DNA from 4 places in the Pseudoalteromonas sp. AOP7-A1-14 genome. Region 3 is predicted to be linked to each of the others. Evidence: predicted binding sites of a transcription regulator. Region 3 holds the regulator's gene; each other region holds the start of a gene.
The links. The regulator sigma-54, encoded in region 3, starts transcription at its own class of promoters, with help from an activator protein. The targets are predictions, from matches to a motif close to GTTGGCACGNNNNTNGNNT.
Positions count from the first base shown of each region.

Region 1: a site for sigma-54 is predicted at 1,596-1,614, ahead of ACT3RM_RS11520 (CsbD family protein). Genes of this name have one in related genera too.
Region 2: a site for sigma-54 is predicted at 3,269-3,287, ahead of ACT3RM_RS12625 (BON domain-containing protein). Genes of this name have one in related genera too.
Region 4: a site for sigma-54 is predicted at 2,154-2,172, ahead of ACT3RM_RS04010 (TorF family putative porin). Genes of this name have one in related genera too.

Region 1 covers NZ_JBQSVO010000070.1:11,092-19,362, reverse strand. Annotated here, with positions in the region: gene hrpB (ATP-dependent helicase HrpB) at 1-1,393, opposite strand, end outside; gene ACT3RM_RS11520 (CsbD family protein) at 1,661-1,858, shown strand; gene ACT3RM_RS11515 (hypothetical protein) at 1,940-2,695, opposite strand; gene metH (methionine synthase) at 2,880-5,507, opposite strand; gene ACT3RM_RS11505 (homocysteine S-methyltransferase family protein) at 5,518-6,585, opposite strand; gene metA (homoserine O-succinyltransferase MetA) at 6,575-7,522, opposite strand; gene ettA (energy-dependent translational throttle protein EttA) at 7,732-8,271, shown strand, end outside.
Region 2 covers NZ_JBQSVO010000082.1:9,671-17,941, reverse strand. Annotated here, with positions in the region: gene ACT3RM_RS12640 (PspA/IM30 family protein) at 1-623, opposite strand, end outside; gene dusA (tRNA dihydrouridine(20/20a) synthase DusA) at 859-1,863, opposite strand; gene ACT3RM_RS12630 (LiaF domain-containing protein) at 2,358-3,014, opposite strand; gene ACT3RM_RS12625 (BON domain-containing protein) at 3,323-3,892, shown strand; gene asd (archaetidylserine decarboxylase) at 3,973-4,839, opposite strand; gene rsgA (small ribosomal subunit biogenesis GTPase RsgA) at 4,857-5,915, opposite strand; gene orn (oligoribonuclease) at 6,036-6,581, shown strand; tRNA gene ACT3RM_RS12605 (tRNA-Gly) at 6,782-6,857, shown strand; tRNA gene ACT3RM_RS12600 (tRNA-Gly) at 6,924-6,999, shown strand; tRNA gene ACT3RM_RS12595 (tRNA-Gly) at 7,145-7,220, shown strand; gene ACT3RM_RS12590 (M13 family metallopeptidase) at 7,355-8,271, opposite strand, start outside.
Region 3 covers NZ_JBQSVO010000011.1:21,705-29,975, forward strand. Annotated here, with positions in the region: gene ACT3RM_RS03540 (KpsF/GutQ family sugar-phosphate isomerase) at 1-200, shown strand, start outside; gene kdsC (3-deoxy-manno-octulosonate-8-phosphatase KdsC) at 200-751, shown strand; gene lptC (LPS export ABC transporter periplasmic protein LptC) at 748-1,302, shown strand; gene lptA (lipopolysaccharide transport periplasmic protein LptA) at 1,292-1,816, shown strand; gene lptB (LPS export ABC transporter ATP-binding protein) at 1,813-2,538, shown strand; gene ACT3RM_RS03565 (RNA polymerase factor sigma-54) at 2,600-4,093, shown strand; gene hpf (ribosome hibernation promoting factor) at 4,122-4,409, shown strand; gene ACT3RM_RS03575 (PTS sugar transporter subunit IIA) at 4,414-4,863, shown strand; gene rapZ (RNase adapter RapZ) at 4,876-5,721, shown strand; gene ACT3RM_RS03585 (HPr family phosphocarrier protein) at 5,743-6,015, shown strand; gene mgtE (magnesium transporter) at 6,134-7,492, shown strand; gene ACT3RM_RS03595 (YqaE/Pmp3 family membrane protein) at 7,902-8,060, opposite strand; gene ACT3RM_RS03600 (BON domain-containing protein) at 8,136-8,271, opposite strand, start outside.
Region 4 covers NZ_JBQSVO010000013.1:10,977-19,247, forward strand. Annotated here, with positions in the region: gene ACT3RM_RS04000 (AsmA family protein) at 1-252, opposite strand, end outside; gene ACT3RM_RS04005 (hypothetical protein) at 822-1,985, shown strand; gene ACT3RM_RS04010 (TorF family putative porin) at 2,273-2,947, shown strand; gene ACT3RM_RS04015 (aldo/keto reductase) at 3,073-3,969, opposite strand; gene ACT3RM_RS04020 (endonuclease/exonuclease/phosphatase family protein) at 4,315-5,133, shown strand; gene ACT3RM_RS04025 (ArsR/SmtB family transcription factor) at 5,645-5,956, opposite strand; gene ACT3RM_RS04030 (YgaP family membrane protein) at 6,054-6,242, shown strand; gene ACT3RM_RS04035 (rhodanese-like domain-containing protein) at 6,242-6,586, shown strand; partial or broken gene ACT3RM_RS04040 (PH domain-containing protein) at 6,587-6,974, opposite strand; gene ACT3RM_RS04045 (LysE family translocator) at 7,051-7,668, opposite strand; gene ACT3RM_RS04050 (ABC transporter transmembrane domain-containing protein) at 8,195-8,271, shown strand, end outside.

The DNA of each region.
Region 1 (8,271 bases), on a different contig from region 3:
GTGGCCTCTGCTTCATGCTGTGTAGTGCTAAACTCAGTTCATTAGCACTATTAACACGGCTTTCTAGCAGCGCAACTAAATGTATTGCAAGCTGATAAATACCCGGGTTTTGCTCATCCAATTGCTGCGCTTTTAATAACATGTGCGCTAAGCGAATATCAGCGCCAAAACTGAGCATTTTACTGCCTAGGGTTGTGAGCTTACCTTTACTATCTACCGCCTCTAGCATTTGCAGTAAATTTAGTGCTTGCGTACATTGTTGCTCTGTTGGCTTATCAAGCAAGGTTAGCTCGTTTATACCTGCGCCCCAAAGCTTAGCTTCAAGCATCAGTTGGCTGATATCAGAGGTGAGAATTTCAGGGTTGTCGTGGCTATTGCGCCGCTCAAAAGTTTGTTTTGAGCCAAGCCTATACACGACACCTGGCTCAATTCGCCCTGCACGTCCTGCGCGCTGCACCGCCGACGAGCGCGAAATATTTTGCGTGGTAAGCTCCGTTACACCGGTTTTTAAGTTAAAACTCGCAGCGCGACGTTTGCCGCTATCAATAACAATGCGAATGCCCTCGATGGTTAAACTGGTTTCGGCTACGTTGGTGGTCAACACCACTTTGCGTTTACCTTTTGCTGCGGGGGCAATTGCAGCTTGCTGCTGGGCTTTATCTTGCTCGCCAAATAAAGTAAATACTTCACAACCTTTGGGTAAATCACTAAGCGCTTGCTGTACACGTACTATTTCACGCTGACCAGGTAAAAACACTAACGCACTGCCGGGTTGTTCACTAAGTGCTTGCTTTATAATTTGCGGGATTTCATCAAGCCAGCGACTTTCATCTTTTATAGGAATATAAACTTCATCAACAGGATAACTGCGACCAGGGGATTCAATTATGGGGCAGCCAAAAAACTGCGAATAACGCTCGGTATCTAAGGTGGCAGACATAAGCAAAATAGTTAAATCGTCACGCAGCGCGCTTTGCGACTCAAGCGCGAACGCCAATGAAGTATCACCTGCAATTGAGCGCTCATGAAACTCGTCAAATATCAGTAAGTCAACATCGCTTAACTCAGGATCATTTTGTAGCATACGCGTCAGCATGCCTTCGGTAACAACCTCAAGGCGCGTATCAGCACTTATTTTACTCTCACCGCGAACACGCAGGCCAACACTTTGCCCTACAGTTTCATTTTGGCAACTAGCTAAGTAACTGGCAATATTACGCGCCGCTAAACGCCGAGGCTCAAGCATAACAATGCGTTTAAAATGTCCATCTTGCATTAAATTAAGCGGCAGCCACGTTGACTTACCCGCACCCGGTGGCGCTTGTAATAGCGTCAAAGGGTTTGACTTTAATGTAGAAACGAGTTGTTGATATATATCTTGAACCGGCAGCACAATAATTTACCTTAAATTGCTTTGTAGTTATTGTAACAAAAATCTGCAACCAAGCGTGTTTCAATTTATTCGCGGCTTTACATGTAAGCAATAATTACACAATGCTATGTATTTTTTTAACAGCGAAGCTTATCTATACTAACGCCTCTTAAACATAAATAAATAAACCCATGATCTTTAATGAAAATAAAAAATTAGGTGCGTTGGTATAAGGCTTGCTTCTATAAAAGTGAAAGTAAATTCATCCCCTAATACAAGGAGCTAATTATGAACAGCGATCGTATCGAAGGTAATTGGAAAGAGCTGAAAGGCAAAGCGCAACATAAATGGGGCGACCTTACCGATGATGACCTAGACAAAATTGAAGGTAGCCGCAAGGAACTTGTAGGAAAAATTCAACAAAAATACGGCAAATCTAAAGAAGAAGCTGAGCGCGAAGTCAATGACTTTGAGAAAAGTAAATAGCTTTAAACCTTAGCTAATTCATAGCTAAAAAGCCGCCATTTTGGCGGTTTTTTATTGGCTTTTATACCAGTAATATAATTTTTAGTGAGCGTTTATAACATCTTCAGATAACAGTTTTTGCTCGTCTTTGTATACTTCAAGCCAACCTGGTGGCGATGTTTCGCAGCCAATAACAGTAACTTGTAATACGTAGCTATAACGGCCATTTTTAAATGTGTAATGATGATTCCCCCCGCTACCCTCAAACGTTATATCACCATTTAGCAAAACTATATCGGGTTTATCGCTAGTTTTTTTATTAATACCCCACGAGGTATAACGAAAATTATGATCGCCTAAATCATCAACACGAATATGATATTTAGCGGTTTGCCAATCTAAAACTGGTTTTTCAAAGTTATGAATACTTGGGTGTAATGACTCTCTACTTTCTTCAATTAGACTTTTTGCATACGCTTGCTCTTTAGCATTTTGAGTATTTACCGCTATAATTTGGCCATTTGTATCAATCCAGATCACACCATTGTTGAGCATAATGCCGCGCCAGCCGACTTTATCCCAATCGGTATTAATATTTGAACTGGCAATAATCGCGACGAGTTCCTCATTAAACACTTCATCAAAACGACTAATTAACTCAGGTTCACTATTAATATCAGGTATTGGGTATTTTCGTTTTAGAGGGTAGCGAATAAGCGCAGCAACAGCCGCCTTATTGTGCGCTTGAAAAGCCGTAATAATAGGTAAAACGCTATCGTGATATTTTTGCTCAAGGGCAAATGTGTTCGCGGTAAATAATAGGGATAAGTACAAGCCTATGTAACGTAGGAATTTCATTAATATTCCTTTATTTAAAATATTTAATTCAAACAGTAAGTTGATAAATTTTATCTATCAAATGTGGTTTCCACTTTATAGCAGTTGCTGTCACTTATTACTATCTCTGAAGTGACTTGCCCCCTTACTTCCGACTCTTTACTCTCAAAAAGCGAGCTCAACGAAGCTCGCTTTTATTTTAAGCTTAAGGCTCATACCCTAAATTAGGCGATAACCAACGTTCTGCCTCTTCCAAGCTCATGTTGGTACGTTTAGCGTAATCTTCTACCTGATCTTGTTGAATCGCGGCTATAGCGTAATATTTAGCCTCTGGGTGTGAAAAATACCAGCCCGAAACCGCAGCCCCTGGCCACATGGCGTATGAGCTTGTAAGCTGCATGCCAATGCGTTCTTCGGTATCGAGTAACTGCCAAATTTTCTTTTTCTCAGTGTGCTCAGGGCATGCAGGATAACCGGGGGCTGGACGAATGCCTTGATAGTTTTCGCGAATTAGCTCATCGTTACCCAGATTTTCATCGGGCGCATAACCCCAATACTCTTTACGCACTTGTTCGTGCAAGTATTCGGCAAACGCTTCTGCGAGCCTATCGGCCACCGCTTTTATCATTATTTTATTGTAGTCGTCTTGCTTGGCATCGAACGCATTGGCTAGGTCGTCTTCTTCTAATCCGCCCGTTACGGCAAACGCACCAAAGTAATCCGGTGTCCCTTTTGGCGCAATATAGTCGGCCAAACAGTAGTTAGCAAAGTCGGTTTTTTCGGTTTGCTGGCGTAAATGGCACGAGGTATTTAACAGCTCTTTGCGAGTTTCGTCAGTGTAAATTTCTATATCATCACCCACACGGTTCGCAGGGAATAAACCAATTACACCCAGCGGTTGCAAACTACCTGCTTTTTCAAGGTCGTCGAGCATGTCGTTAGCGTCTTTAAATAAGCTTTGTGCTTGCTCGCCAACCACCTCGTCGGTCATTATGCGCGGATATTTACCGGCGATTGACCACGTCATAAAGTACGGAGTCCAATCTATATATTTACGAAGTGTGGCAATAGATACATTTTTAAATTCGGTCACGCCCAGCTTATTAGGCACAGGAGGCGTGTAGTTATCCCAATCAAGTTCGGCGGCGTTATCACGGGCACGTTGTATTGTTACCGGTTTTGAGCGGGGCTTTTTACGAGCCTGTTGCTCACGTACTTTTACATACTCGGCGCTGATTTTTTCTAAAAAGGCGGGTTTATGCTCTTTTGATAATAAGTTAGAGACGACACCTACTGCACGGCTGGCATTGCTTACATACACTACGCCTTTATCGTATTGCGGCTGAATTTTAACTGCAGTATGCGCTTTAGAAGTGGTCGCGCCGCCTATCAATAATGGTAGTTCAAATCCGCGGCGGGTCATTTCTTTCGCTACGTGCACCATTTCATCGAGCGATGGGGTTATAAGGCCAGATAAACCAATAGCATCGGCTTTTTCGTCAATGGCGGTTTGTAGTATTTTCTCTGCCGGCACCATGACACCTAAATCAATAACTTCATAATTATTACATTGCAGCACTACGCCAACAATATTCTTACCGATGTCGTGTACGTCACCTTTAACAGTGGCCATAACTATTTTACCATTAGTGGCGCCTTCTTCTTTTTCGGCTTCAATGTAAGGGTCAAGATAGGCTACGGCACGCTTCATTACGCGGGCTGATTTTACTACTTGTGGTAAAAACATTTTACCTGCACCGAATAAATCCCCTACTACGTTCATGCCATCCATTAATGGCCCTTCAATAACATGAATAGGTTTAGCGGCAGCGGCGCGGCACTGCTCGGTGTCTTCTTCTATGTATTCGGTGATACCTTTAACGAGGGCATGCTCTAGGCGTTTTTCTACAGACCATGTGCGCCATTCTAGATCTTCAACACGCTCCGCTTGTGCCATACCTGAGTATTTAGGCGCAAGTTCGACTAAACGCTCACCAGCGCCTGAGTCGGCGTTTAAAACAACATCTTCAACGGCTTTACGTAGCTCTTCTGGGATATCGTCGTAAACGGCAAGTTGCCCTGCGTTGACAATGCCCATATCCATACCCGCTTGAATGGCGTGATATAAAAATACAGAGTGAATTGCCTCTCGCACTGGGTTATTACCCCTAAACGAAAACGATACATTAGACACCCCGCCCGACACTTTACAGTACGGTAGGTTTTGCTTAATACGGCGCGTACCTTCAATAAACTCAACGGCGTAGTTGTCGTGTTCTTCAATACCGGTAGCTACGGCAAAAATATTCGGATCAAAAATAATATCTTCTGGTGGAAAGCCCACCTGATCAACCAAAATACGGTAGCTACGCTGACAAATTGCAAATTTACGGTCAGCGGTGTCGGCTTGGCCGTCAGTATCAAATGCCATTACTACTGCCGCCGCACCAAAGCGTTTAATAATTTTAGCTTGATGAATAAACGGCTCTTCGCCTTCTTTAAGCGAGATTGAGTTAACTATCGCCTTACCTTGAATACACTTTAAACCTGCTTCAATTACTTCCCACTTTGAGGAGTCGACCATAATTGGTACTTTAGAAATATCAGGCTCTGAGGCAATGAGATTTAAAAACTTCACCATGGCGGCTTTAGAGTCCAGCATGGCTTCGTCCATGTTGATATCAATAACCTGTGCGCCGTTTTCTACTTGCTCACGGGCAACATTAAGCGCGGTTTCAAAATCTTCTTCCATGATCAAACGTTTGAACATGGCTGAACCGGTTACATTGGTACGCTCACCGACGTTGGTAAATACGGCTATTTGTTGTGTCATGTCGGCTATCCTAATTTAAGTTACACGCTTCAAGGCCTGATAAGCGCATACGCACTTCAAGCTCTGGTAATACACGGGGCTTAACCCCTTCTAGACCTTTAACAAATGCTTTAATATGTGCAGGTGTGGTGCCACAACAACCACCCACAATATTAATAAAGCCTGACTTACCCCAGTCTATAATTTCTTTCGCCATTTCAGGCGCTTCTAAGTCGTACTCCCCAAACTCATTGGGTAAACCCGCGTTCGGGTGCACTGAAGTGTAGGTTTCACACACACGCGATAACTCTTGCACGTATTGGCGCAATAAGTCAGGGCCAAGCGCGCAATTAAGGCCAATTGAAATGGGCTTAATATGGCGAATTGAATTATAAAATGCTTCGGTGGTTTGCCCCGAAAGCGTTCGCCCTGAAGCATCAGTAATAGTGCCTGAAATCATAACGGGTAATGTGCGTCCAGCTTGCTCAAATGCTTCTTCTACTGCGAACGAGGCGGCTTTAGCGTTTAGGGTGTCGAAAATGGTTTCAATTAAAATTAAATCTGCACCGCCTTCCATTAAAGCCAAAGTCGACTCAACGTACGCAGTTACTAGCTTATCAAAGGTGATATTGCGATAACCAGGGTCGTTTACATCTGGCGACAATGAACATGTTTTTGAGGTTGGCCCAAGTACACCCGCTACATAGCGTGGTTTAGCTGGGTTTTTAGCACTGTATTCGTCACAAATACTGCGTGCTAATTTAGCAGACTCTAGGTTTACTTCACGGCTGATACTTGCCATGTCGTAATCTTCCATTGAAATGGTGGTCGAGTTAAAGGTGTTGGTTTCGATAATATCAGCACCCGCATTTAAAAAACCCCGATGGATATCCGCAATAACTTTAGGCTGGGTCAGGCTTAATAAGTCGTTATTACCTTTTATTAGTACATGCCAATCTTTAAAGCGCTCACCACGATAGTCGTCTTCTTCAAACTTATGCTGCTGGATCATGGTACCCATTGCACCATCTAAAATTAAAATGCGCTGCTTTAATGCTTCTGTAATCTGCTGACTTTTATTAACGTTATTATTCGGCATAGTTGTTAGTCCTTACGGCTTGGCTAACTAAATTAATATCATAAGGTGTAGTTTGGTACACATAATAATTTAACCAGTTCGAAAAAAGCAAAAAAGCATGACTTTGCCACGTTTTCGACGGCTCATTGTCTGCATTATTATCTGGAAAATAGTTTTCTGGGATCGCTGCATCAGGGCTTTTTTCTAGGTCACGCTGATACTCATCCTTGAGCGTATGAGCATCGTACTCTGGATGACCCGTTATATACACTTGACTGCCCGATTTATTTTTAACTAAGTAAGCGCCCACTTGCTGTGAGCCTGCCAATACAACTAAGTCATCGCTGGCATTTATTTTTTCAATATCAATATGACCGAAACGAGAGTGCGGCACTAAAAACGAATCATCAAAACCGCGAGTAAGCGCGCCGTGATTAAAATAACATTGGTGATTAAATACGCCACAAAGTTTATTTTCTTTAAGTTCACGTTTTAATTTATGGTGATGATATAAACCCGCATGAGCGGCCCAACACGAAAACAACGTTGAGGTAACATGCTCTTCGGCCCAATCGAGCAATACGGTGAGTTCATCCCAATAAGCAACCTCGTCGTATTCTAAATGCGCAAGCGGCGCACCAGTGATGATAAGTGCATCGTAGTTATTATCTTTAACCTCAGAAAAGTAACGATAAAAAGTGTCTAAATGCTGCTCTGAGGTATTTCTACTACGGTGGGTGTCTAAGCGTAAAAGTTCAACATTAACTTGCAACGGAGAGTTTGCCAGCAAACGAATAAACTGTACCTCGGTTTCTACCTTATTAGGCATTAAATTCAAAATTGCCAACCGCATCGGGCGAATCTCTTGCGTTTTCGCACGGCTTTTTGGCATTACGAACACATTTTCATGACGTAATTTTGCAATCGCAGGCAATTCATCTTTAACAGTAATAGGCATTCTTAGCTCCAAGGTACAATTCACCAATGGCTAATTATGAACGGTTAGTTAAAAATTTCAACCTCTAGATGTTTAGATGTCTAAATGAATTTATTTTATTAGCCTATTTAGTCAAAAAAGTGTTCTGCTTTGCTGTTTCGTTGACTGTTTCACCTGTGAGCCACTACAATACACATTGAAATTTTTATTATTATTTGAAGGCTTTTTCCATGGTTTTACCTGATAAGTTTATATTCTCGATGAGTCATGTATCTAAGGTTGTGCCGCCTAAGCGCACTATCTTAAAAGATATCTCGTTGCATTTTTTCCCTGGCGCAAAAATTGGTGTACTTGGCTTAAACGGTTCGGGTAAATCAAGCTTACTGCGCATTATGGCAGGGGTTGATCAAGAGTTTGAAGGTGAAGCTCACCCTCAACCGGGCATTAAAATTGGCTACCTACCGCAAGAACCGGTACTTGATGAAAGTAAAACCGTGCGCGAAACCGTTGAAGAAGCGGTAAGTGAAGTTAAAAATGCACTAAACCGTCTTGATGAAGTTTACAACGAATACGCTATGGAAGACGCCGACTTTGATGCACTAGCAAAAGAGCAAGGCGAACTTGAAGCTATCATTCAAGCCCACGACGGTCACAATATTGATAACGTATTAGAGCGCGCGGCTGATGCGCTACGTCTGCCACCTTGGGATGCTAAAGTTGAAGTGTTATCGGGTGGTGAGCGTCGTCGTATCGCTATTTGTCGTTTATTA
Region 2 (8,271 bases), on a different contig from region 3:
GCAGAGTTTTTAACGAGTTCATCTATCTGCTCAGCCGTATTATGGGCACTATTACTACCCGTTAAGTCGTAAGCATCAACTTGTGACTCAATTGACTCAACGCGCCTTTCTATAATTTCAAAACGCGCGAGTGCATCTGCTACTTTATCGCTATGTAACTGCTGCTTAACTTTTACGCGCGCCTGAAGTACTTGCTCTTTACGCAGATAACTCAGCTGCTTTGCTTTTGCTTCAGTTAACTTATTTTGTAAACGCTGGCAGTCGGCGGTTAATTTTTCTATTGATTCAGCGACGTTAGTAAGCTCAACTTGCTGATTTTGGATTTGAGTAGTAGTACGCTGCTTTTCAAGTAATGCCGCTTTAGCTAAATCATCGCGGTTTTTAAGCAGTGCTTTTTCAGCTTTAACCTGCCAAGCATCGCTATTTAATTGCTTAGCTGCTAGCTCACGTTTAAGTTGTTTTTCTTGCATTAAAAAAGTAGCGGCTGTCGCACGACACCCAACAAGAGCATCTTGCATTTGCTGGATCAGTAAGTTTAATAATTTTTCTGGATCTTCCGCTTTATCTAAAGCCGCTGAAATATTCGATTGAATAATATCGTTAACGCGATTAATAACACCCATTTGATTCTCCTGTTGATTATCTTTTACAACTAAGAGATTCCAATTCTTATGCCAAGTTACATAGCTAGCATTTTACATATTTAAAATCAATACCTTGGCGATTAAAACTCATAAATTTAGTGACTGTAAGCTGAATGTAAAAATGCTAATTTGACTAAAAAATTAACTTTTTCACTAAATTTTAGGATCAAAAAAAGCCACTTAATAGCAGCTTTTTAGGCAGATTACGGATTACCTACTCGGGCACAAAACTAAGCGCTTTATCCATTACCGATAAATCAGCTTGCTTACCATGACCATTTTCAGACAAATGACGCCTAAATCCTCGTGCACCCGGTTGACCCTGAAATATTCCCAGCATATGGCGGGCAATATGCCAAAAGTTAGCACCTTGGCGCATTTCATCTTCAATATAATCATACATAGCGCGCACAACATCATGGCGTGAAAGTATAAATGGGCTATCACCATAAATTTTTTCATCTACTTCGCTTAAGATAAATGGATTGCTATAAGCTTCACGACCAATCATAACGCCATCTATTTGATTAAGATGCGTTAAACTATCAGCAATTGTTTTAACACCACCATTAATGCTTAAATCTAGTTGCGGGTAATCTTTTTTAAGCTGATAAACACGCGGATAATCAAGCGGCGGGACATCGCGGTTTTCTTTTGGGCTTAACCCACTGAGCCATGCTTTACGGGCATGAATAATAAAGTCATTACAACCCACTTTATGGCTTGCTTCAATCAGCGCACACAAAAACTCATAAGAGTCTTGTTCGTCAATTCCAATACGGGTTTTAACTGTTACCGGAATATCTACCTCAGCCTTCATCGCAGCTACACATTCAGCAACAAGTGCAGGTTCGCCCATTAAGCAGGCGCCAAAGCGGCCTTTTTTCACGCGATCTGATGGGCAACCTACATTTAAGTTTATTTCATCATAGTCACGCTCAGCGGCAAGCTTAGCGCATTTGGCTAAATCATCAGGATCAGAGCCACCTAACTGTAAAGCAACAGGGTTTTCGTGGTGGTTAAAATGTAAATAATCACCGCGACCAAATAAAATAGCACCAGTTGTTATCATTTCTGTGTAAAGCACCGTATGTTTTGTCATTTTACGGTGAAAAGTGCGACAGTGACGGTCTGTCCAATCAAGCATTGGAGCCACACTAAAGCGACGAAAGCTTTGATTTAAAGGAGCTTTATTTTGAGTTAAGGTCTTACCATTCATAAAAATTATTCCAAATTGCCTTACTGGGCACACTTAATTAATCGCGGGGTTTTTAAAAACGTAATTGCTTTTAAAAGTATAAAAATCAAGCGGCGGATTATATACCCAAACCACCTCAAGATGCGAGTTTCAGTTGGAATTAAAAGCGATTTAGGCAAGGCATTGATTGCAAGTAATAGTGGTTCTATTATTAAAATCAATAACGCAGTATAAATCGCTTTAAACCAACCTATTGGGCGTTTCACAGGCACTTACTCTCATCGTTGCTACTTCTTAAAAGGGACTGCCATTGTTGCAAAGTAACGCCTTGATATTAAGCCCCTGCGAAACGCTGAATTCTGCATCTTGAGGTGGCTTGGGTATAAATCAGCTAACCACGTATAACATTGAAGGAGGAAGGTATCTTATTAGGTAGGTCTTAACATTGGCTGCACTTTTGCAAGGAGCGCTATATCATGCTCATCACAAAAGCGAATTAAATAATGCCAAATATCTTAAGGCTTATTCATACTTTGCCAGCTGCTGCGCAGGCTGTTGGCAAAACTGACAAACTTTTCTTTAATGGTACGTTTTATTTTAATTTCAACTGAGCCTAATATCACCTCGCCTTCGATGGTAATCGTCGGACCTTGACGTTTATTAAGCGAGACCGATTTGTTTTCAACACTGCCTATAATACTAAATATTTTTGATACAACATTAACGTGTTCAGGTACATAAATTTCGTCGCTGCCTAATACGCAACGCACATGAATAGTGACGTGTTGGTGTTCAAAAATAGCATCCGTAAAATCAAGCTCAATAGAGCCCAACACGTTAGTTAGGTAAATATGCTTGGGCACTAACCACTGGCCGCTACGTTCGTTAGAACCTAAGATACTACGTAGCTGTAGGGTTTCTTCTGTGCTGTTGTGGCTATAGTTTGGCGTAAATTGCGCATGCTTTTCGCTATGGTAGTTTTTATCTACTTTTAGTTCTAAATCACTGACTAAACCAATCAGTGCTTCATTATTGCTAGCCTCCATGGCTTTATCTAAGCGTCGCTCAAATGCATCAGCAGAGATCACTGCATGGCTGTAGTTATAGATCAGCTGGTCTATCACTTCTTCTCGCACTTGTTCGATGGGACGATCTGCTAATTTTACGCTCATGGTTATTCCTTATATATTTTTAACAAACTAGAAAGCAATACTCACGCCACTTTTTTTACTAATAATATCAGCTAATTATATTTAAATGTAATTATAATCATTAGTTATATTAACGATAGATTAATAAAAAATGCTATTTTATAGTCAATTCTACATTAGCTGAATAAATTACTTGTCCGTCTGTAAATAATTACCAAAGATATTATTCACTGTTAAAGTTAAACCGTAACCTACTGATTATTAATAATTATAATCTTGGCATGCTATTCGCTTAGATATAACTGTCTTTAATCAGAAGGAGAGAGATTATGAAAACATTTAATAAGTCTATGATCGCCGCATTAGTTCTAGGTACAACAGCTATGGGTGCAAATGCTAGTAATTGGGAAAATGAAAGTAAAGATGCGTGGATTGATGGTAAAGCAGAAACCGTTCTGCTAATGAATACCAACTTAAATAATTTTGACATCAATACAGATGTTAAAAACGGCGAAGTCGTTTTAACGGGTAAAGTAAATAACGACCTTGATAAAGAATTGGCTGAAGAGCTAGTGTTAAGCCTTGAAGGCGTTAGTGATATTGATAATCAACTTACCGTGGTTAAAGACGCTAAAACAGCAAATTCTGCGATGGATAAAGAGATGGACGACTCAGAAAGTGATTTAACAGATGCTAAAATTAGCACGGTGATCACTACTCGTTACTTATTTACCTCAGAAGTGGGTGGCACTGACATTGATGTCGATACCGACAATGGTGTAGTAACACTTAATGGTTCTGTTAAATCAGATGCTGAAAAACAATTAGCGGTTAAAATTGCCAAAAATGCTGAAGATGTTCGCAGCGTAGTTGATGAACTGACTGTTGTTGCTGAATAATTTAAGTTATAAATTATCAAAAAGCCCAGTATTGCTGGGCTTTTCTATGTTTAACGGCTGTCTATTTAAGATCAAACACCTTAATCAACTATTTTAGCAAAAGCTTCACCCATGCGGGTCACTGTTTCAGGCTGCTCTGAGTCTAAAATATCCGCTTTATTAGCACCCCAAGCAAGCACCACTGTCGAGCCCAATTTAAAGCGCCCCATTTCTTCACCTTTTTTAAGCGTAATAGCTTGTTCGCCTGATTTAGGGTAGTTCCAGCTAAATACATCTTTACCTGCCGGTGGCGTGACAGTACCCGCCCAAACAGTTTCAATGCTTGCAACAATTGTAGCACCAACTAAGACCATTGCTAATGGGCCAATTTCAGTATCAAAAATAGCCACAACACGCTCGTTACGCGCAAATAGGTTAGGGACATTTTGTGCTGTTAATGGGTTTACAGAAAATAAATCACCTGGCACGTAAATCATTTTACTCAGCGTGCCATCAATCGGCATATGAATTCGGTGATAGTCTTTCGGCGCTAAATAAATAGTCGCAAATTTACCACCAAGCATAGGCTCGCTGTCTTTTTCATTACCACCTAATAACGCTTGTAAGCTGTAATTGTGGCCTTTAGCTTGGATTAACTGTCCATCAACAATGTCACCTAACTGACTAATTGCGCCATCAACAGGCTGGCTAATAATGTCTTTATCTTCAACGAGCGGTCTAACGCCATCTTTAAGAGGACGTGTGAAAAACTCATTAAAAGTTTTATAATATTCTGGGTTCGAATGCTCTGCTTCAGCCATGTTAACTTTATATTGTTTAATAAATAACTTAATTAAACTTGTTGTTAGCCAACCCGCTTTTGCAGCCGCTAATTTACCCACCATGCGTGATAAAAAATGTTTGGGCATTACGTACTGCAGGGTAATTTTTAATTTATCTAAGCTCACTTTTTTTCTTCCTAAAATTATACGCGCGGAGCACGAGCACCGGCACGGCCATCGGCCATTGTTTCTAAAATTCTGTGGTAGCTATCAAAGCGTAACCCTGAGATGTCACCGTCATCCACTGCTTGGCGAATAATACAACCTGGATCGTTCAAATGCTTACAGTCTCTGAAGCGGCAACCACCTATAAATTCACGAAACTCTTTAAAACACCACGTCACTCGCTCAACATCTAAATGCCATAAACCAAACTCACGAATACCTGGTGAATCAATCAAATTACCGCCTGACGGTAAATGGTGTAATCGTGATACGGTGGTGGTATGTTGCCCTAACCCACTATTTTCAGAGACTTGTTTAGTTAGGATTTCCGCATCAGGTAAAACAGTATTAACTAATGTCGATTTACCCACACCACTTTGACCAACAAAAATATTATTTTTGCCTACCAATGCTTGTTTAAGCTCAACGATACCTTCGCCGCTTGTATTACTCACTAATAACACTTGATACCCAAGCCCACGGTAAATATCTAAAGTGCTATTAATAACTGCTAAACCTTCGTCATCTATTAAGTCGATTTTATTCAGCACTAAAATAGGCTCGATACCCATATCTTCACAGGCAACAAGGTAACGGTCGATAATACTCGCGGTAAATTCAGGTAATACTGCCGACACCATTAATATTTGATCGATATTAGCAGCAACTACTTTTACACCGTCGTAAAAGTCAGGGCGAGTTAACTGTGAACGGCGCTCTTGGATTGCTTCAATAACGCCCGCTAAATCACCTTCGCTGACTTTAGCGCGGCGAAAAATAACTTCATCACCACATACAATACCAGACACGGTACGGCGAATATTACAGCGTAAAACTTCACCGGTTTGGGTTTCAATATCCGCATGCTGTCCAAAACGGCTAATCACCACCGCATCTTCAGTGGGGCCTAAATTGTCTGTTTGCCATTGCGAGCCTTCACCTTTTGCAGGTTTGTCACCAGCACTTGATAAACGCTTTTGATGGTTAGCCTTTATCCTACGGGATTGGCCTTTACTTAATTTTTTCTGCTTCGCCACTTTTGGCCTTAAAATAAGTTAAATGTCGGCTTTTTGGAAAAAAAGCTTTAGGTCGACGGTTGATACTAATATGATATATCGAAATGCGCTGGATCTAAAGGAAGCACCGCTTAGGTAATTATGTCTTTTCATAAATCAAATTTAATCTGGCTTGACCTCGAAATGACAGGTCTTGAACCAGTAACAGATAAAATACTCGAAATTGCCACTATTGTCACCGATAGTGAGTTAAACATTCTGGCTGAAGGGCCAACAGTCGCTATTCATCAAAGCGACGAACTGCTCAATGGCATGGATGAATGGTGCACCACGCAACATGGCAAGTCTGGGTTAACAGCACGCTGTAAAGCCAGTAAATTTAACGAGCAAGATGCAGTTGAGCAAACCTTAGAATTTTTAAAGCAATGGGTTCCAGAGGCCACATCACCTATGTGCGGTAACTCGATTGGCCAAGATCGTCGCTTTATGAATAAATATATGCCAACACTTGAAGATTTCTTTCATTACAGAAATTTAGACGTAAGCACAATTAAAGAGCTTGCTCGTCGCTGGAAACCTGATGTACTTGAACAAGTGAACAAAAAAGGCTCACACCTTGCTTTAGACGACATAAAAGATTCGATTATGGAATTAAAAATCTACCGAGAAAATTTCTTTAAATTGTAAAAAACACTTGCAAACACATCGGATTATTGTAAAATCCTGCCCCGCTTAAGACGATAACCCTCGCGGGGTTAATGTGTTTAAGTAACTTGATAATCAATATTTTTTATTTGAAAAATATTGATACGGCACTAGCTCAGTTGCCAGAACGTTCTACCGCGACTTGTCGCGCACAACGGACAAATTACTGACTAACTTGAAATGCGGCACTAGCTCAGTTGGTAGAGCGCGACCTTGCCAAGGTCGAGGTCACGAGTTCGAGCCTCGTGTGCCGCTCCAATTTCAACCAAAGAAATTGCAGCAACTAGATAATTTCAAGTTAAATCTTCAAAATGAAGTTACAATGCGGCACTAGCTCAGTTGGTAGAGCGCGACCTTGCCAAGGTCGAGGTCACGAGTTCGAGCCTCGTGTGCCGCTCCAATTTCAACCAAAGAAATTGCAGCAACTAGATAATTTCAAGTTAAAATCTTCAAAATGAAGTTACAATGCGGCACTAGCTCAGTTGCCAGAACGTTCTACCGCGACTTGTCGCGCACAACGGACAAATTACTGACTAACTTGAAATGCGGCACTAGCTCAGTTGGTAGAGCGCGACCTTGCCAAGGTCGAGGTCACGAGTTCGAGCCTCGTGTGCCGCTCCAATATCTTATTTATATTTTCCCTCATTATTCATTACCAAATATTATTTAACTAATTCTTTTTACTATTTTTTATCCAGCCATAAAAAAACGGCACTCAGTACCGTTTTTTAATTCTTATAGCTTTGTATCAATAACTACCAAATTTTTACGCGATCTTCAGGTTTGATATACATTTTGTCACCTTCTTTGACATCAAACGCTTCATAAAATTCAGGCATATTCGACAAAATACCAATCACACGGTAGTGGCTTGGCGAATGAGGGTCTGTCATTAATCGGTTACGCAGTTCTTCATTACGATACTTACGACGCCAAATTTGTGACCACCCCATAAAGAAGCGCTGATCGCCTGTGTAACCATCAATAATTGGCGCTTTGTCCTTATCACCTAAGGATAGTTGGTAAGCTTTATAAGCAACAGTTAGGCCGCCTAAATCACCAATATTTTCGCCTAATGTTAGTTCGCCGTTTACACTCGCATCTTCAAAAGGTTTATATTCGTTATATTGTTCAACTAACTGACTTGTACGCGCTTCAAATTGCTTAAGGTCTGACTCGCTCCACCAATCACGTAAATTGCCGTCACCATCATATTTAGCACCTTGGTCGTCAAAACCATGACCTAATTCATGACCAATTACAGCACCAATCGCACCGTAATTAACTGCATCATCAGCTTCTAAATTAAAAAATGGGGGCTGTAGAATAGCCGCTGGAAATACAATCTCGTTATTGACTGGATTATAGTAAGCATTCACTGTTTGTGGCGTCATGTGCCACTCAGAGCGATCTACAGGCTTGTCTAGTTTTGCAATCATATCGTCGTATGACCACTGACTATGGCGAATATAGTTACCCACTAAATCATCCGCTTTAATTTCAAGATCAGAGTAGTCTTTCCATTTATCTGGATAACCAATTTTAGGGGTAAACTTATCAAGTTTTTGCTGTGCAGCCACTTTTGTTTCAGGGCTCATCCATTCAAGGTTTTTAATTGCTACGCCATAACCTTTGATCACGTTATCAACCAGCTCTTCCATACGCGCTTTAG
Region 3 (8,271 bases):
AACGTATTGATATTCATGGCACCCCAATCATTGAAGTAATGACCCGTTCGTGTACAACCGCCAAAGCACAATTGCTAGCTGCTGAAGCACTAAATATAATGGAACGTCAACGCATCAACGGTTTAATTGTGGTTGATGATAACAACCGCCCTATTGGCGCGTTAAACATGCAAGATTTACTTAAAGCTGGAGTTTTATAATGCAATTTTCTGATTTATACCAGCCTCTAAGCCACGACGTAGAGCAACGCGCAAAAAAAATCAAAATGCTGATTTGTGATATTGATGGCGTATTTTCAGATGGTCGCATCTATTTAGGTAACCAAGGCGAAGAGTTAAAAGCATTTAACACCAAAGATGGTTTTGGCATTAAAGCGCTTATTAATAGTGGCTTTGAAGTTGCGGTGATCACCGGGCGTCATTCACAGATAGTTCAGCAGCGCATGACTAGCCTAACCGTACAACATATTTACCAAGGCCAAGAGGATAAGTTACTAAGCTATCAAGAGCTTAAAAATAAATTAAAGCTCAACGATGACCAAATCGCTTATATCGGCGACGATGGCCCTGACTTGCCTGTAATGGAACAAGTTGGCTTTGCGGTAGCGGTAAATGATGCGCACCCACTTATAAAGCGCCTTGCTCATTATACAACTATGCTACCGGGTGGGTTTGGTGCAGTGCGTGAATTAACCGACTTACTGATGTTAGTTAATAATAAACAGTTAACAAACACAGGCACAAGCTCATGAATAGCGCGCGTATAATTCTATCTATTTTATTTGTAGCGACTATGGTTTGGTTATGGTATCCGTACTTTAATCAACCTCTAGACAATCAAAATAAACAAGAAAAAATCATCGCTAAGCCTGATTATGTAGCAGTTGCCCTTAAGCAAACAGCTTATGATGAACAAGGCAAAATAAGCCATAAAGTCACAGCGACAAAAATGGAGCTTTACCGAAAGCTTGGCTTTACTTACTTTGAACAGCCTATATTTACAATATATAACGAACAACAGACTTGGCGAATAAACGCTAAAGAAGCCACGTTATACGAAAACAACACCCTTATTTTAGACGGTGATGTTGTGGCTAAAAATTTAACTAGTAATGCTATGATTGAAAATATTAACGCCGACAACATTGAAGTAAATATCGAAGCACAAACCATGCGTTCAGCGCAGCCGGTAGAATTAATCGGTCCGAATTTAAAGATCACTGGCCGCGGCCTCGAAGCCGATTTAAAAGCCGAAGTGATAGAACTTATCAACCATACGCGAACCATATATTATGACCAATAAACTAACTAAAATACTATTACCAAGCCTATTCATCGCTTTTTCAACAATCGCAGCCACGCCGCCTGCAGATCAAGTATCAATTAGTGCCGATAAGCAGCAAGCACAACTTAAAGAAAATGTGGGGATTTTTGAAAAAAATGTCGAAGTAATTCATGGTAATCGTCATATTACAGCCGATCGCCTTGAGGTTCATAAACGCGGCGATTTAGGCGAAAATAAACAATTGTTAATCGCAACAGGCAAGCCTGCCTACTTTGAAGAAAAGCAAACCGATGGCACTGTAATGAGCGCCAGCGCCAATGAAGTACGTTACGACGTAGCAAAACGCTTTTTGACCCTAGTTGGTGATGCTAAAGTGACTCAGGCAGGACAAGAAATTAATGCTAAAAGCATCACCTACGATATGCAGCAACAGCTTATTAGCGCCGAAAAAGATGAAAACTCTGACGACCGAGTACACACCATTTTAGTGCCTATAAACAGCAAAAAAGATAACGAAAAAGGCCAACCATGAGCACTTTAAAAGCAGAATTTTTAGCAAAAAGCTATAAAGGCCGCGAAGTCGTAAAAAATGTCGGTCTTGAAGTCAGTGCAGGTAGTATTGTTGGCTTACTTGGCCCAAATGGTGCGGGTAAAACCACCACTTTTTATATGATTGTTGGTTTAGTTCCAAGTGATAAAGGGCGTATTACTATTGATGAGCAAGACATAACGCTACTACCAATGCACAGCCGCGCACGCTTAGGAATTGGCTATTTACCACAAGAATCATCAATTTTTCGTAAACTCACCGTTTACCAAAATTTAATGGCAATTTTAGAAACTCGTAAAGAACTAAAAAAGACTGAACGCGAAGAGGTACTAAATGAATTACTTGACGAACTAAGTATTCAACACATTCGTGATAGCCAAGGCATGGCATTGTCTGGTGGTGAACGCCGCCGGGTAGAAATAGCTCGCGCATTAGCAGCCAATCCTAAATTTATTCTTTTAGATGAGCCTTTTGCTGGTGTTGACCCTATTTCAGTGTTAGATATAAAGAAGATTATTGAACACCTTAAAAACCGAGGTATAGGCGTACTTATTACTGATCACAATGTACGAGAAACCCTTGATGTTTGTGAAAAAGCCTACATTGTTTCTCATGGGGAGCTAATTGCATCTGGCACTCCTGAAAACGTATTAAATAATAAAACAGTGCGCGATGTTTACCTAGGTGAACAGTTTAGACTCTAAATCGACTAGCATCTGCTAGTATTAATTATGACAACATTTTAAAAAGGATTGTTAGAGATACATGAGGCAATCATTACAGCTGCGCATGGGCCAGCAACTTACAATGACACCACAGCTGCAACAAGCGATACGCCTGCTGCAACTTAGTACATTGGATCTCCAGCAAGAAATACAAGAAGCGTTAGATAGCAACCCATTACTTGAGGTTGAAGAACAAAATTTTAGTGACGAAGATGCTGGTAAAAATGAACAAAAGCAAGATACAGATGATGTCACGGTTAGCGCTTCGCCAGACGAAACCTCAAGCGAATACGAACAAGAAAGCTCAGAAGCATTAACTAAAGAAACCGTGAGTGACGAAATGGCAATGGACGTTACGTGGGATGAGTACATGAGTGCAGCCCCTAATACGTCATCAGGGCCAATGCCTGAAGATGAATCTATTTATCAAGGTGCATCAACAGAAACACTGCACGAATATTTAATGTGGCAACTACAGTTAACGCCATTTAGTCCCACTGATGAGGCGATCGCTTTAGCTATTGTTGAAGGCATCGATGAATCAGGTATTTTAACCGTTAGTTGTGAAGACTTATTAGAAAGCTTGAATCAAGGCGGCGAAGAAGAAATAGAACTTGATGAAATACAAGCTGTGTTAAAGAGAATTCAACTTTTTGACCCAATCGGCATCGGCGCACGCAGCTTACCTGAATGCCTATGTATTCAACTAAATCAATTTGATCCCGCAACCCCTTGGATTAGCGAGACAAAAAAGGTTCTAACTGATCATATCGATTTATTAGCCAGTCGTGATTACCGTACTTTAATGAAAAAGACTAAGCTTAAAGAAGACGAGCTTAAAGAGGTTATGACGCTCATTCACAGTCTCAATCCCAAGCCGGCTGATACCATTGTGCGTGAAGAATCTGAGTACGTTATTCCTGATGTGTCAGTGAAGAAAATAAAAGGCCGCTGGATAGTTGAGCTTAACCCCGACAGCATGCCAAAAATTCGTGTAAACAGCCAGTATGCGGCAATGTCTCGCTCTGTTAAATCAAGCAGTGACAGCCAGTTCATTCGCTCTCATCTGCAAGAAGCCAAATGGTTTATTAAAAGCTTAGAAAGCCGTAACGATACTTTATTAAAAGTAACTAACTGCATTGTGCAGCAACAACAAGGTTTTTTTGAACATGGACCCGAAGCTATGCGCCCAATGGTTTTAAATGATGTAGCTGAAATGGTGGAAATGCATGAGTCAACAATTTCGCGAGTAACTACGCAAAAATATATGCATACTCCACGCGGTATTTTTGAGTTGAAATACTTTTTTTCAAGTCATGTAAGCACCGAAAATGGGGGGGAATGCTCATCAACAGCTATTCGTGCTCTGATCAAAAAGCTAGTCAGCGCAGAAAACTCAGCGAAACCGTTGAGTGATAGCAAAATAGCAGATATATTGGCAGAGCAAGGAATAAAAGTGGCTAGACGCACCATTGCAAAATACCGCGAGTCGCTTGCTATTCCACCATCGAACCAAAGAAAAAGTTTGATTTAAGGCGTTAACACACAGAAGGAAAATGCTTATGCAATTAAATTTAACGGGTCGCCATGTAGATATTACTGATTCATTAAGAGACTATGTAAATAGTAAATTTGCGAAGCTAGAAAGGCACTTTGATCATATAAACAATGTGCATGTCATTCTTGATGTAGTAAAACTAAAGCAAAAAGCAGAAGCCACTTTACATGTCAGTGGCGCGGAGTTGTTCGCTTCGACACAGCACCAAGACATGTACGCCGCGATTGACGGACTTATAAATAAACTAGACCGCCAAGTAATCAAACACAAAGAGAAGATTGCTCGACATTAATCCTATGAAATTAAGCTCACTTACTTGTCAGGACTGCAGTAAAGCTGCGGTCCTTTTTAATAGCAAAAAACGCATTATTGAATTCATAAGCCAGCTAGCCCACGAGCAGTTACCGCATTTAGTCCAGCAAGATATACTTAATGCGCTGTTGACTCGCGAAAAGTTGGGGAGTACAGGTATAGGTAAAGGTATTGCTATTCCTCATGGCCGAATGAATGGTATTGATAGTCCTTTAGCGCTTGTGCTAGTGAGTAAATCACCCATTAATTTTGATGCTATCGATAATCGCCCTGTTGATATATTTGTCGCACTCATCGTCCCTGACGGTGATAGTGAGCTGCACTTAAAGACGCTAGCCGCCATTGCTGATAAACTAAACAATAAAGAGTTTTGCAAACAATTACGTAGCGCAAAAACGGACCAAGATTTATTTAATGTAATTGATGCACAATAAAGGAGACTAGTAATGGAGTTAATTATCGTCAGCGGCCGCTCAGGCTCAGGGAAGTCCGTTGCGCTACGAGTATTAGAAGACTTAGGCTATTACTGCGTAGATAATATTCCAGTTAACCTATTACCGTCTCTAGTACGAAGTGTATCAGACAATTACGACAAAATAGCTGTTAGCATCGACGTTAGAAACCTGCCTAAAGAACAAAAAGAATTTAACGATATACTCGAATACCTACCTGGATTTGCAAAACCAACTTTATTTTATTTAGACAGCGACGAGCAAACACTGATAAAACGTTTTTCTGAGACTCGTCGCCTGCATCCATTATCGATTGACTCTTTACCGCTTGATTTAGCGATAAAACAAGAAAAAATATTGCTGGATGTACTGATCACTCATGCTGATTTTATTATTGATACCACCGATTTAAGTGTCCACCAGCTGGCTGAATCAATTCGTGAAAAAATTCTCGGCAAAAAAGACAAAAAATTAATCATAACTTTTGAATCATTTGGCTTTAAACATGGAATTCCTAAACAAGCTGATTACGTATTTGACGCACGATTTTTACCAAACCCACATTGGGAACTTGAGTTAAAGCCACTGACAGGACTTGATCAACCAGTAAAGGATTATTTAGCAAGTCACAGTATAGTGCAAAAGTTCACCTGGCAAATTCAAACCTTTGTACAAACATGGCTGCCTCATTTAGAGCGTAATAATCGTAGCTATTTAACTATTGCTATTGGTTGCACAGGTGGCCAGCATCGTTCAGTCTATTTAGCGCAAACCATTGGTGAAAGTTTTGCAATGTCTCACTCAAATGTGAAAATTCGCCACCGTGAACAAGAAATATAAATACCAAGGTAGCCACAATTAATGTATGCAGAAGATACTTTTTTAATTAAAAACAAGTTAGGCCTACATGCTCGTGCTGCTAGCGTTCTTGCACAATTAGCAGTGCAATTTGATGCCACCATAACGCTATTTCAAGATGAAAAACAAGCGGCTGGCGACAGTGTCTTAGCACTGATGCTGTTAGAAAGCAGTAAAGGCAAAGAAGTAAAAGTTATTTGTAAAGGCCCTGATGCAAAATCCGCGCTTGCAGCCATCGGACAGTTAATAGCAGAGCGTTTTAACGAGCAAGAATAAGCTTGCGCTTGGTGTCTGTCTTTAAATTGCGGTAAACTAAATACAGTTTTTAGCCAAAACATTGTTAATTATCTGAATTTTTCTATCTTCGTAATAGTTTATTTTTATAAGGACGCCAATGCCCGATACTTTTGAACAGGATTATCCACTACAACAACTAAAACAGGTGACTCAGTCACTCAATAGTGGGCAGTTTGTTCAAGTCAGGCGTATGTTAGCAAAAACGGCCCCGTGCGATACCGCGCTATTACTAGAGTCATCTCCGCATAAAATCCGTAGTTTACTATGGCAACTGGTCGACCCTGATGTGCAAGGTGATGTACTCGAAGAGCTTTCTGAAGATGTGCGCTTGGGTATTATTGCGCAAATGGAACCTGAGCATATAGCTGCTGCCACTGAAGACATGAGCGATGATGACTTCGGCGAAGTATTACGTAGCCTGCCCGATACAGTTTATCAAAATGTGGTTGGCGCCATGGACAGCCAAGATAGAGAACGTGCTACCCAAGCACTTTCTTATCAAGAGCGCTCAGCCGGGGCATTAATGAACACCGATACGGTGACTATTCGCCCTGATGTTACTATTGATGTAGTCCTTCGCTATCTGCGCTTACGCGGCGAGCTACCTGAAGGCACCGACGATTTATACGTAGTTGATAAGCATAACTGTTTTTTGGGCGCAATGCCGCTAAGCGTACTATTAACTAACTCTCCGGATAAAGTCATTCGTGATTTGATGGATGAAGACTGTGAGTCAATTGCCATCTCTATGGATGAGAGTGACGTTGCGCAGCTGTTTGAACGCCATAACTGGATTTCAGCCCCTGTTGTTGATGATAACGCACAATTACTTGGTCGTATTACTATCGATGATATCGTTGATGTTATTCGTGAAGATGCTGAACATAGCTTATTGAGCTTAGCCGGCCTTGATGACGAAGAGGATACCTTTGCTCCCGTATTAAAAAGCTCCCAAAAGCGCTCTATTTGGCTTGGTGTGAATTTATTGACGGCGTTAACAGCTGCTTTTGTCGCCAGCTTTTTTGAAAACACTCTCGCTGTTTTACCTATTCTAGCCGTACTTAACGGTATTGTGCCGTCGATGGGGGGTGTTGCAGGTAGTCAAACACTCACTCTGGTTATCCGCGGTATTGCAGTTGGCCATATAAATCAAACCAACCAACGCTTTTTGCTGATGAAAGAACTGGCTATCGGCGCGATTAATGGCGTGGTATGGTCAATTTTAATAGCAGGCGTGGTCGCTATTTGGCAGTGGGACTTTAAGTTGGGAGCCGTGCTTGCTTTTGCTATGTTTATGAACTTAGTAGCAGCAGGTATAGCCGGTGCTAGTATTCCACTAATTTTGAAAAAGATGAATATAGATCCAGCCCTTGCAGGTAGTGTGTTATTAACTACAGTGACTGATATAATAGGTATTTTCGCCTTTTTAGGCACTGCAACTTGGTTACTGATTTAATTGAGTTAGTGTAAGAAAAGTTGCTTGAATTAGCTCAACTCTACATACTCACTAAGGGCGGCATTTAGTAACATGCACTTATGGTTTTTACTACTTAACACTTCTAATATTGCTGCCATCCTAGCTAACCACCCTTACTTTTCGTGTGCTTACAGCTATCCATAGCCATTCTCGTAATTCCACCTTAACTTCCATTATCCTTATTTATCCAAGCCTTCTATAATCCATTACTTACTTGCTCGGTGAAGTAGTATCCATAATTTTCTTCCATTGCTGCGCCGTCCATAGCGACACACTTTGTACATCCGTTTCTTTAAAATGACTTTCTTTTGTATGATTATACTCCATAACATTCCTCCTTGCAGACTTGCGCCTGTTCTTCCTTGTAAGTATTAATGAATACGGCTTATTAACGTCTAGCGATGATATAAATCGCATGGATCAAACCAGGAATATAACCCAGCAATGTTAACAAGATGTTAATCCAAAATTGTGCACCCAAACCTACCTGTAAAAAAACACCTAAAGGTGGAATGAGCACTGAAAATATAATACGTATTAAATCCATCTTGCGCTCCTTACTATAAAAAACTAAATCTCAAACTTAAAGCCCAAAAGACTGGGCTTTATAAAGTGACAAATATTACTTTTTAACGATAGTAAGATTGTCTTTAACATCTCTTACATCTTCTGCATTTGAGGCAATTTTAACAGCTAACTGCTTTTCAGCGTCAGATTCAACTGTACCGTTCAACGTGACTACACCTTTATCTGTATCA
Region 4 (8,271 bases), on a different contig from region 3:
CATACTCGCCATATCAGCGCGAGAGCCACTAGGCATGTTAGCAAAATGAACATCGTTTAGTTCAAGCTTAAGTGAAGGGAATACCGATAAACTTTTATCGCCATCAATAGTAAGTGTGCGTCCAGTGGTTTTTTCAACCTGCTCAGATACTTTATTAAAAATAGCGTCTGTAGGAATTAAAAATGGCGCTGCAACTATCAAAGCAACAAGCAATAATAAAATTACGCCAATAACTTTAAACAAGGTTTTCATGACTATCCTTTCAAATGTGCAATTAATATTATTATCATAGCGGGAGTTACTCTGGAAATCATTGCCAAGAGTAGAAAAAAGTAACTTTTAAAATTTTACCTGTTGATATCTGAATCATTCCTGAAACATATCAATACCTTTAGATTACAAAAAACATTAACCAATAATACCTAACGTGACAAGTTTTCACAGAGTGTGGCGCGATGAAACAAAAATATATAGAAGTAGGAAGGTTTATCGGTCACAACGCTTGGTTTTCTATGTCGATTTGGAGTCGCTATTCGTACTGTAGAGTTCTTCCGTCTTACACTATCGGCGGTCATCATTTTAAAACAGTAAAGCAGTTCACCATTTAAATTTAAAGTCTAATTACGCCAAATGAATATATTGCCAGCCAAAAATATACAACTGTTATACTTTTATTCCCGACAATATATTCAAAAAATATGCTTGAGGTACAACCCACTAACCCTTTATTCACGTCGATATGACGCACAGCGCTGTTGCTTTAAGCGGTTTTGCGCTAAAATTAGTGTTCTAAACTGTATCTACTCGGAGTACTGTCAGGCATGAAGAAACTACTAATTTCACCGTCAGAGATGACATTAGGCGAACAAGAAAGTCAAATTTATCAAAATATTTTAAAGCAAGCCTCTGAGCTGAGCTTAAACCTAATGGCGGTAAAAGTAGAAAGCTATCCTGAAGAATTCCTAGCTTGGTGCTATGAATTGCTCAACGCAAGCCGTGATCGCATTAACTACGATCTACTTGAAAAGAGTCAGTTGCCAATATTAAAAAAACTTCATGTTCAGCTCATCTCTGCCATTAGTTTTCTGCAACTAAAAACATTGCGTGTGGCGCCTTGGCCAGTTGTAAGTACTTTTGTAGAGCAACACAGAGAAGTACTAGCTCTTGATGAACAATTACGCTTAACAAGCTATATAAATAACCTTCGTGAGCAATCTTTAAAAGAAATGATCCCTGAGGATTTACTCGCATTTACCGGTAAGCACACCAATTCACTTGATCCAAGTAGTTATAATTTTGACGTAGAATGGTTTGCTTCTACCAAAAGCGCTAAAGGTTTTCATCAAATGTTGGCTGATTTACCAGCATTATTTGATGATGCACTTGCCCATATTCCGCTTGAAGGTGAAGTAACTGCTACTGATTACCAACAGTTTGTTGTAAGTTACTTATTAGCATTTAATGATAGTAATGAAAAACCAACACTTGCCCCTGCAACACGCCTTTTAGCCATGCGCCGACCAGATGTATTTACACCGATTAATAACTCTCGATTAGAAGCGCTATGCTCTGCATTAGGTATTACCAAGCTTAACAATCGCGACTTTGAACGCTATTGGAAAGACATTGTGCAAGCTATTCATAGCATGTCCTGGTTTAAAATGGCCAATGGCAGTAGTGAGCTAGAACAGCAACTAGTCGCTATAAAAGCATTATTACCATGCTTTTTTTATTATGCAGATAAAAATACCCCAAATAACTCTAACTATATAAAGTTATTAAGCAAACCTAAACGTAGCACCAGCACTGGCGCTAAAAAAGTGCGTAGAGGTAAAGAATCAGCTGAAATACTTGTCGACCGTGCTTTAGCGGATGATGATATTCCTGAGCATATTCGCGCTAAACGAGGCTCTATAATTAACGAAGTTGAAAAAGGCCGCGGCGTTGCTGAAACGATCAGCCTGATGCGCACCATATTTGGCTAAACTCATTTAGAAAACATACAGCCCGTTGCAACCGAGTTGTGCATACGGGCTTTTTTACGCACCAACAAAGTGCGTAACTATCATTTGATATTTAAGTTTCCTTTCTAATAAAACACTCATACCTTTGTTTTTTAAGTGATTAAAATATAAATAATTACTTCCATTTAACTTGGCACAAGCAGTGCAAATATCCTAATAGACAACTAAAGATGAGATCCACAGTTAACTAGACTGCAATCTAATTAATAATTGTGAGAAGAAATCAGCATAACAACAGGATACGAAACATGTTAACACTAAAAAAAACAGTCACTGCAAGCGCACTCGCTTTTTTAACATTAAGTTCAAGCTACAGCTTTGCAGAAGTCACTGCAAATATTGCTGCAAGCTCAAACTATTACTTCCGTGGTGTAACCCAAACACTTGATACTGCAGCAGTATCAGGTGGTATTGATTACGCTAACGAGTCAGGCTTTTACGCCGGAACTTGGGTATCAAGTGTTGATTTTGGAGAAGCCGCAAGTACTAGTTATGAAGCGGACTTTTACGCAGGATTTACAGGTACCGCTGGCGAATTTGACTATGACGTCGGTTACTTATATTACGCTTACCCTGATGCCGCAGACTCACTTGATTTTGGCGAAATATATGGCGAACTGAGCTGGGAATGGCTGTCAGGTAAAGCCAGCTACATGACTAACGCACAAGATGGTTTTTCAGTTGAAGACGACATGCTTTATTTAGAACTAAATGCTAGTTTCACTATTTTAAACGATACTGAACTTGCCTTTCATCTAGGTCAAACCAGTGGCGACACCGCAGAAGAGTTATTTGGTGATGACTATATTGATTATGGCATCGAACTCAGCAAAGACGGCTTTACTCTGGGTTTGTTACAAACCGATCTCGATGATGATGATTTAAAAGCTTATGTTAGCTACTCGGTAGATTTTAGCTTATAAAAAATGTGTTACTTGCTGCAACACTAAGGGCCGCAAGGCCCTTTCTCTGTAATTAAACTATTAAAATAGTGCTCATCAATTCAACTTAAGTATCAAATGTGAAAGTACACCAACCACCCGCTAAATTAAGGCACACTATGCCCTGTTGATCCCTGCCAAATACGATACCACTGCTCGCGATTAAGCTTTAATTTTTTAGCGGCTACTGCAGATTCAACGCGTTTAATATTGCCCGTGCCAACTATTACTGATGGGCAGCTAGGGTGCATTAATAACCACGCGTATACAACCTGATCAACCGAGCTTGCACCAATTTCACTGCCTACTTGCGCTAACACATGGCGTAAGCGAATGGCTTTTTCGTCTTTTTCATCAAATAACAAACCGCCCGCTAAAGGCGACCAGCACATTGGTTTAATATCCAGTAACTGGCATTGGTCGAGCGTACCGTCATCTAGTGCTTTCATTTCATAGGGTGAAAACTCAACTTGATTAGTTACTAGCTTAAAATCAAGGCGCGACTGTAATAAGTTTAATTGTGAAGGCGTAAAGTTGGATACACCAAACTCAAGCACATCGCCGTTTTGCTTAAGTGTATTAAACGCCTCTGCCACGTTATCAGCATTCATTAGGTAATCTGGGCGGTGAATAAGCAACACATCTAAACGGTCAGTATTAAAATGCTTAAGGGATTGCTGAGTAGAAGCAATTATATGCTGGGCACTTGAGTCGTAATGATTTGCTTGGCCTGCTAAACCCAAACTTGGAAAGGCAGGTTTAATACCGCATTTGGTGATAATTTTTATCTCATCACGAATACTTGGCTTAAGCGCTAATACTTTTCCAAATTCACGTTCACAGCCATATTCACCATAAATGTCGGCATGATCGGTATGAGTAATACCGGCAGAAATAGCCTCTTCTAAAAATTGTAACGATTGCTGCGGCGTGGCTTGCCTATCAAGTAAACGCCAAAACCCCAATACTAGCTCGTCAATCACGGGGGGAGTGATGTTATTCATAATTCAACCTTAACTGTTTGTGGTACATATTTAGCATGTTAATTGCCTCATCAATACTTGCAGCACGAGTCAAGCTAACACTCATACGTATTCCCCTACTTTATAGGGCTGTGATTGCTATAGCAGAAAAAGGGCATCTATTTGCCCATGCGACTTCCCTTCCACTATTAAAAACATTGACTGTATAACTACAGCCTACCGGCTTAGCACTTTTTGAACGGAGGCAATTTATTGATTCATTTGAACAGCGAACTAATCCTAGGCTACAATTGTTCACAATTACATAGAAACTAATGACGTGATTTTAGCCTAAGTAGCAGCCGAGTAATATGACAGAGGCCAATAGTGTTGAATATAATTTTTTATTTTTTTATTTTATTTCCAGTGCATACCGCAACACTATCTGATGAACAGCAAGGCATTACTAAAATTGCTAGCTCTGTTGAGCAATGCCAGCAACAGCTAAAAAAAAGCCAAATACAAACTTATGCAAAACACTATGTACTGCCAAAGCAATTACATTTACTAAGTTGGAATATCTACAAAGCCCAAAACCAGGGGTTATATGAAGATTTAAATGAGCTAAACCAACAAGCAGATATTGTATTTTTACAAGAAGCCATTGAGACCGAAAAGTTAAAAAACCTCAAACCTTTTTGGCGATTTTCAAAAGGCTACAAAAATGGCGACATGCAATCGGGAGTAATGACCTTAAGTCGTTGGCCAGCAACCGTACATTGCACCTTAACCGATATTGAGCCTTGGCTACGCAGCCCTAAAGCGACCAACATTGTGCAATACGCTTTACCAAATCAACAGCAATTGTTAAGCATTAACTTACACGGTATCAATTTTACCTTAGGGACTGACGATTTTAATCATCAATTGCAAAATACAGCAGCTATTATGAAAAATCATACAGGACCAATCATTTTTGCAGGCGACCTCAATGCATGGAGCGATGACCGCCAAGCTTTAATAATAAAAACACTATCAAATTTAGGCTTAAGTGAAGCTATTTATTTAGACGATAAGCGCACTAAAACCTTCGGCTTAGCGCTTGACCAAGTTTGGGCACGTGACGTAACTATAGATAAAACCCAAGTCAAAGAAGTTACTAGCTCTGATCACAACCCTATTTTAGCCACTTTAACGATTAATTAAGGGGGACTTGTGACTTTTTCAAATGCTGCATTTCATTGGTCTATTGCGACTTGAATTTAAACAGTAAATCCATACGAAGATAAAAACAGAAAAGCCACATTTCTGTGGCTTGGTTCACTCTGTAGGAGAGGTGAAATTAGAGTTATAAATAAGGGTCTTTTCATCACCACTAATAAAGTTATAAATGGTGCACTTTATTATTACCCTCTCAGGAGTTCATGTTTTTGTAATAGTGTTAGGCCGTGTGTTAGTTAGATTTAAATTAGCTTGGCCTTGATTAACTTGAGCAATTACTTGAGTGTTCATGATCTCTCCATCAACACTCATAATATATAATTAATATAGCTTAATAATTTGCGAAAACAATGAGGAAATAACAAACAAATTTAAAATAACCACTCTTACTTACTCTAAAGCAAATACTACTTATACTTACCCCAGTCACTTTGATGAAAATACAACCGTGGCAAATCACGCACTAAAGAAAAGTCACTCAGTAAATTAGTGAGCTTTATTTGGCACTATTATCCGTGGCACAAAACCATTGATAAAGTGACGCAATGATCGACTCAACTTTTGGATCGGTCAAAAAATAATAAATAGTATGACCATCTCGGCGTGTTGCCACCATATTTGCTTTGCGTAGACTAGCTAAATGTTGTGACAGTGCCGATTGCGCTAATGGCACTCGTTCGTTTAGTTCACCTACGCTTAACTCACCTTGGAGTAAGCTGCATAAAATCATTAGTCGGTTTTTATTTGCCATCAATTTTAGAAATTGTTCAGCTTGCTCAGCATTATTCGCTAATCGCTCAATATTCATAACTGCCCTAATAAAACGTTCTAAGCAAAGTATAGACTTTTACATTAGTTAAATCTAATATAAATTACATTAGAAAAAACTAATGTAATGTGTCAATATGAAAGTTAATGACGGAATTCTTTTACTTGCAGGTAGTATGGTGACAATTTCGGTCATATTAAGCTACTTTGTAGATAGCCGGTTTATGTGGTTAACATTATTTATAGGAGTAAACCTGATCCAAACAGCGTTTACCAAATGGTGTCCACTTATAAATTTTTTACGCAAACGAGGGTTTACAGACTAATGCTTACTTCAATCCCAGATCTAATGAAAATAGTTACTCCAAACCAACGCCGTATTGATGCCGCACAAGCAAAACAAGAGCTTGAGCAAAACCAGGGCCTACTTATTGACGTGCGCGAGCCCGCAGAGCACGCAACCAAGGCTGCAACTGGCGCTATTAATATCCCACGTGGTTTACTCGAAATGAAGTTAATGGAAATTGAAAAAGATCCTGCTCGGGCAATTTACCTACACTGCGCCAGTGGGGCTCGTGCATCTCTAAGCGCCGAAGCTCTTACTCGTATTGGCTACAAAAATGTCACTGTTATTACATGTAATGCAGAAAAAATTTGCCAAGTATTTTAATTTTTTCTCATCCAGTAGCGTAACTAGCATTTGTTCTATGTTTTTTACGCTATGAGTGAGAGCTCTCATAAGTTCTACTTGGCTCAGTGGTTCATCTGCTTTAGCTTTTGTTGGTTTTGTACCGACTAGGTTATCTCTTTAGGTTAGGATTACTTCGCGAAAGTCACTGGCATTAATCATACCTAATAACGAGACTAATGCACCTTGGCCTGATTGCCCAAGTTTCAAAGCTTAATCTATATAGACAAAATAGCCGCGTTAACGGCCCTTAACTTAATGCTATATCTGCTATCTTTTCAAGAGGAATTGACTTTTTCTTAAAAAACACGCCACGTTTAACCACTAGCTTACGCTTCAGTTCGGGCGATATTGCCGCTAATATTCCCCCCTGCAATTAATCAATAAGACTTTACCTTGGGAGCAAAAGCAGCACTTTTTAAGCTGTTGTCAGACATATTAATCCCTTATAAAGTAATAATCACCCGTACAGCAAGGACAATAAAAATAACCCCTAATAATTTTTCAAAACATGGGTTTTGACGGGTAAAACCAAAGCGCTTTTTTGAGTAGTCAGTTAAGAATGCGACCAATAAATACCAACTCGTATCGATTAAAAATACAGTTAAGCACATGATCACACCCACCTTAAACGTCAGGTTTTCAGGGTTTATAAACTGTGAAAATAACGCTAAAAAGAATACCGCTAATTTTGGATTTAAAAACGCAATCGCAAAGCCATCTTGCAACGCATGCTTGGCACTACCACTTTGCTGAGCAACTTTTAGTTCATTCCCCCTTGGTTTTTTTAATAAGATTTTAATCCCTAAATAGGCTAAATACGCTGCACCTAAGTAGACCAACACTTGATAAATAGTAGGAAACCGCAACATTAACCCACCCAAGCCAAGTAACGACGCAGCGGCATAAAACCCCACACCAATACCATGGCTAAGCGCTGCCAACATGCCGTTTTTCATACTGCCGTGGATGCTGTGTTTTAACACCACCGCAAGGCTTGGCCCTGGCGACATTGCCCCCATCATGCAAATAGCGGCTAAACTTAACCAAAGTGAAAGTGTCATTTATAACTCTTTATTTAATACTGTTTTATTTTTAATAAGCAGTGCATAACCATATACTTGCCCGAAATAGCCTATAATCGGCCCCACGTTAATGACTTTCCAGCCATATTGTACAATTTACATACTCGTTCATTCAGGGCTGCGATATTAACCTCGGCGAATAAACGAGCCTTTTTAAATTCAATTATTTTCTGCCTTGCTTAGCTATAAGTGTACCAATAACTTGCTCATTCGCCATATGACGAGCACACCCTTACTTGTTCGTCATAAAACTGAGCATTTCACCAGTTCTCGTTGCTTCCAGCTCATCTGTAGGTTTTATTAAGCGACATACGACCTAAATTAAGCCATCTACGCCTTAGGCACTCCCTCCTTTAATGGATATTATTTTAACGTTAAACTGGCCGTTGACTTTATACGCTGCTTTAAGATGGCGAGTTAGTCCTTTATTAGTTATTAAGATTGGTTATTGAAATATTTTTATTTGCAGCCATATCTATACCTTATCCATAAAAAAGAATCCATCATGATCAAAGCAGACTCCCAAGCAAAAGAAAAAGCCGCCTTTAGTAGTTTATTACCTATTTTTGCGTTTATTAAACC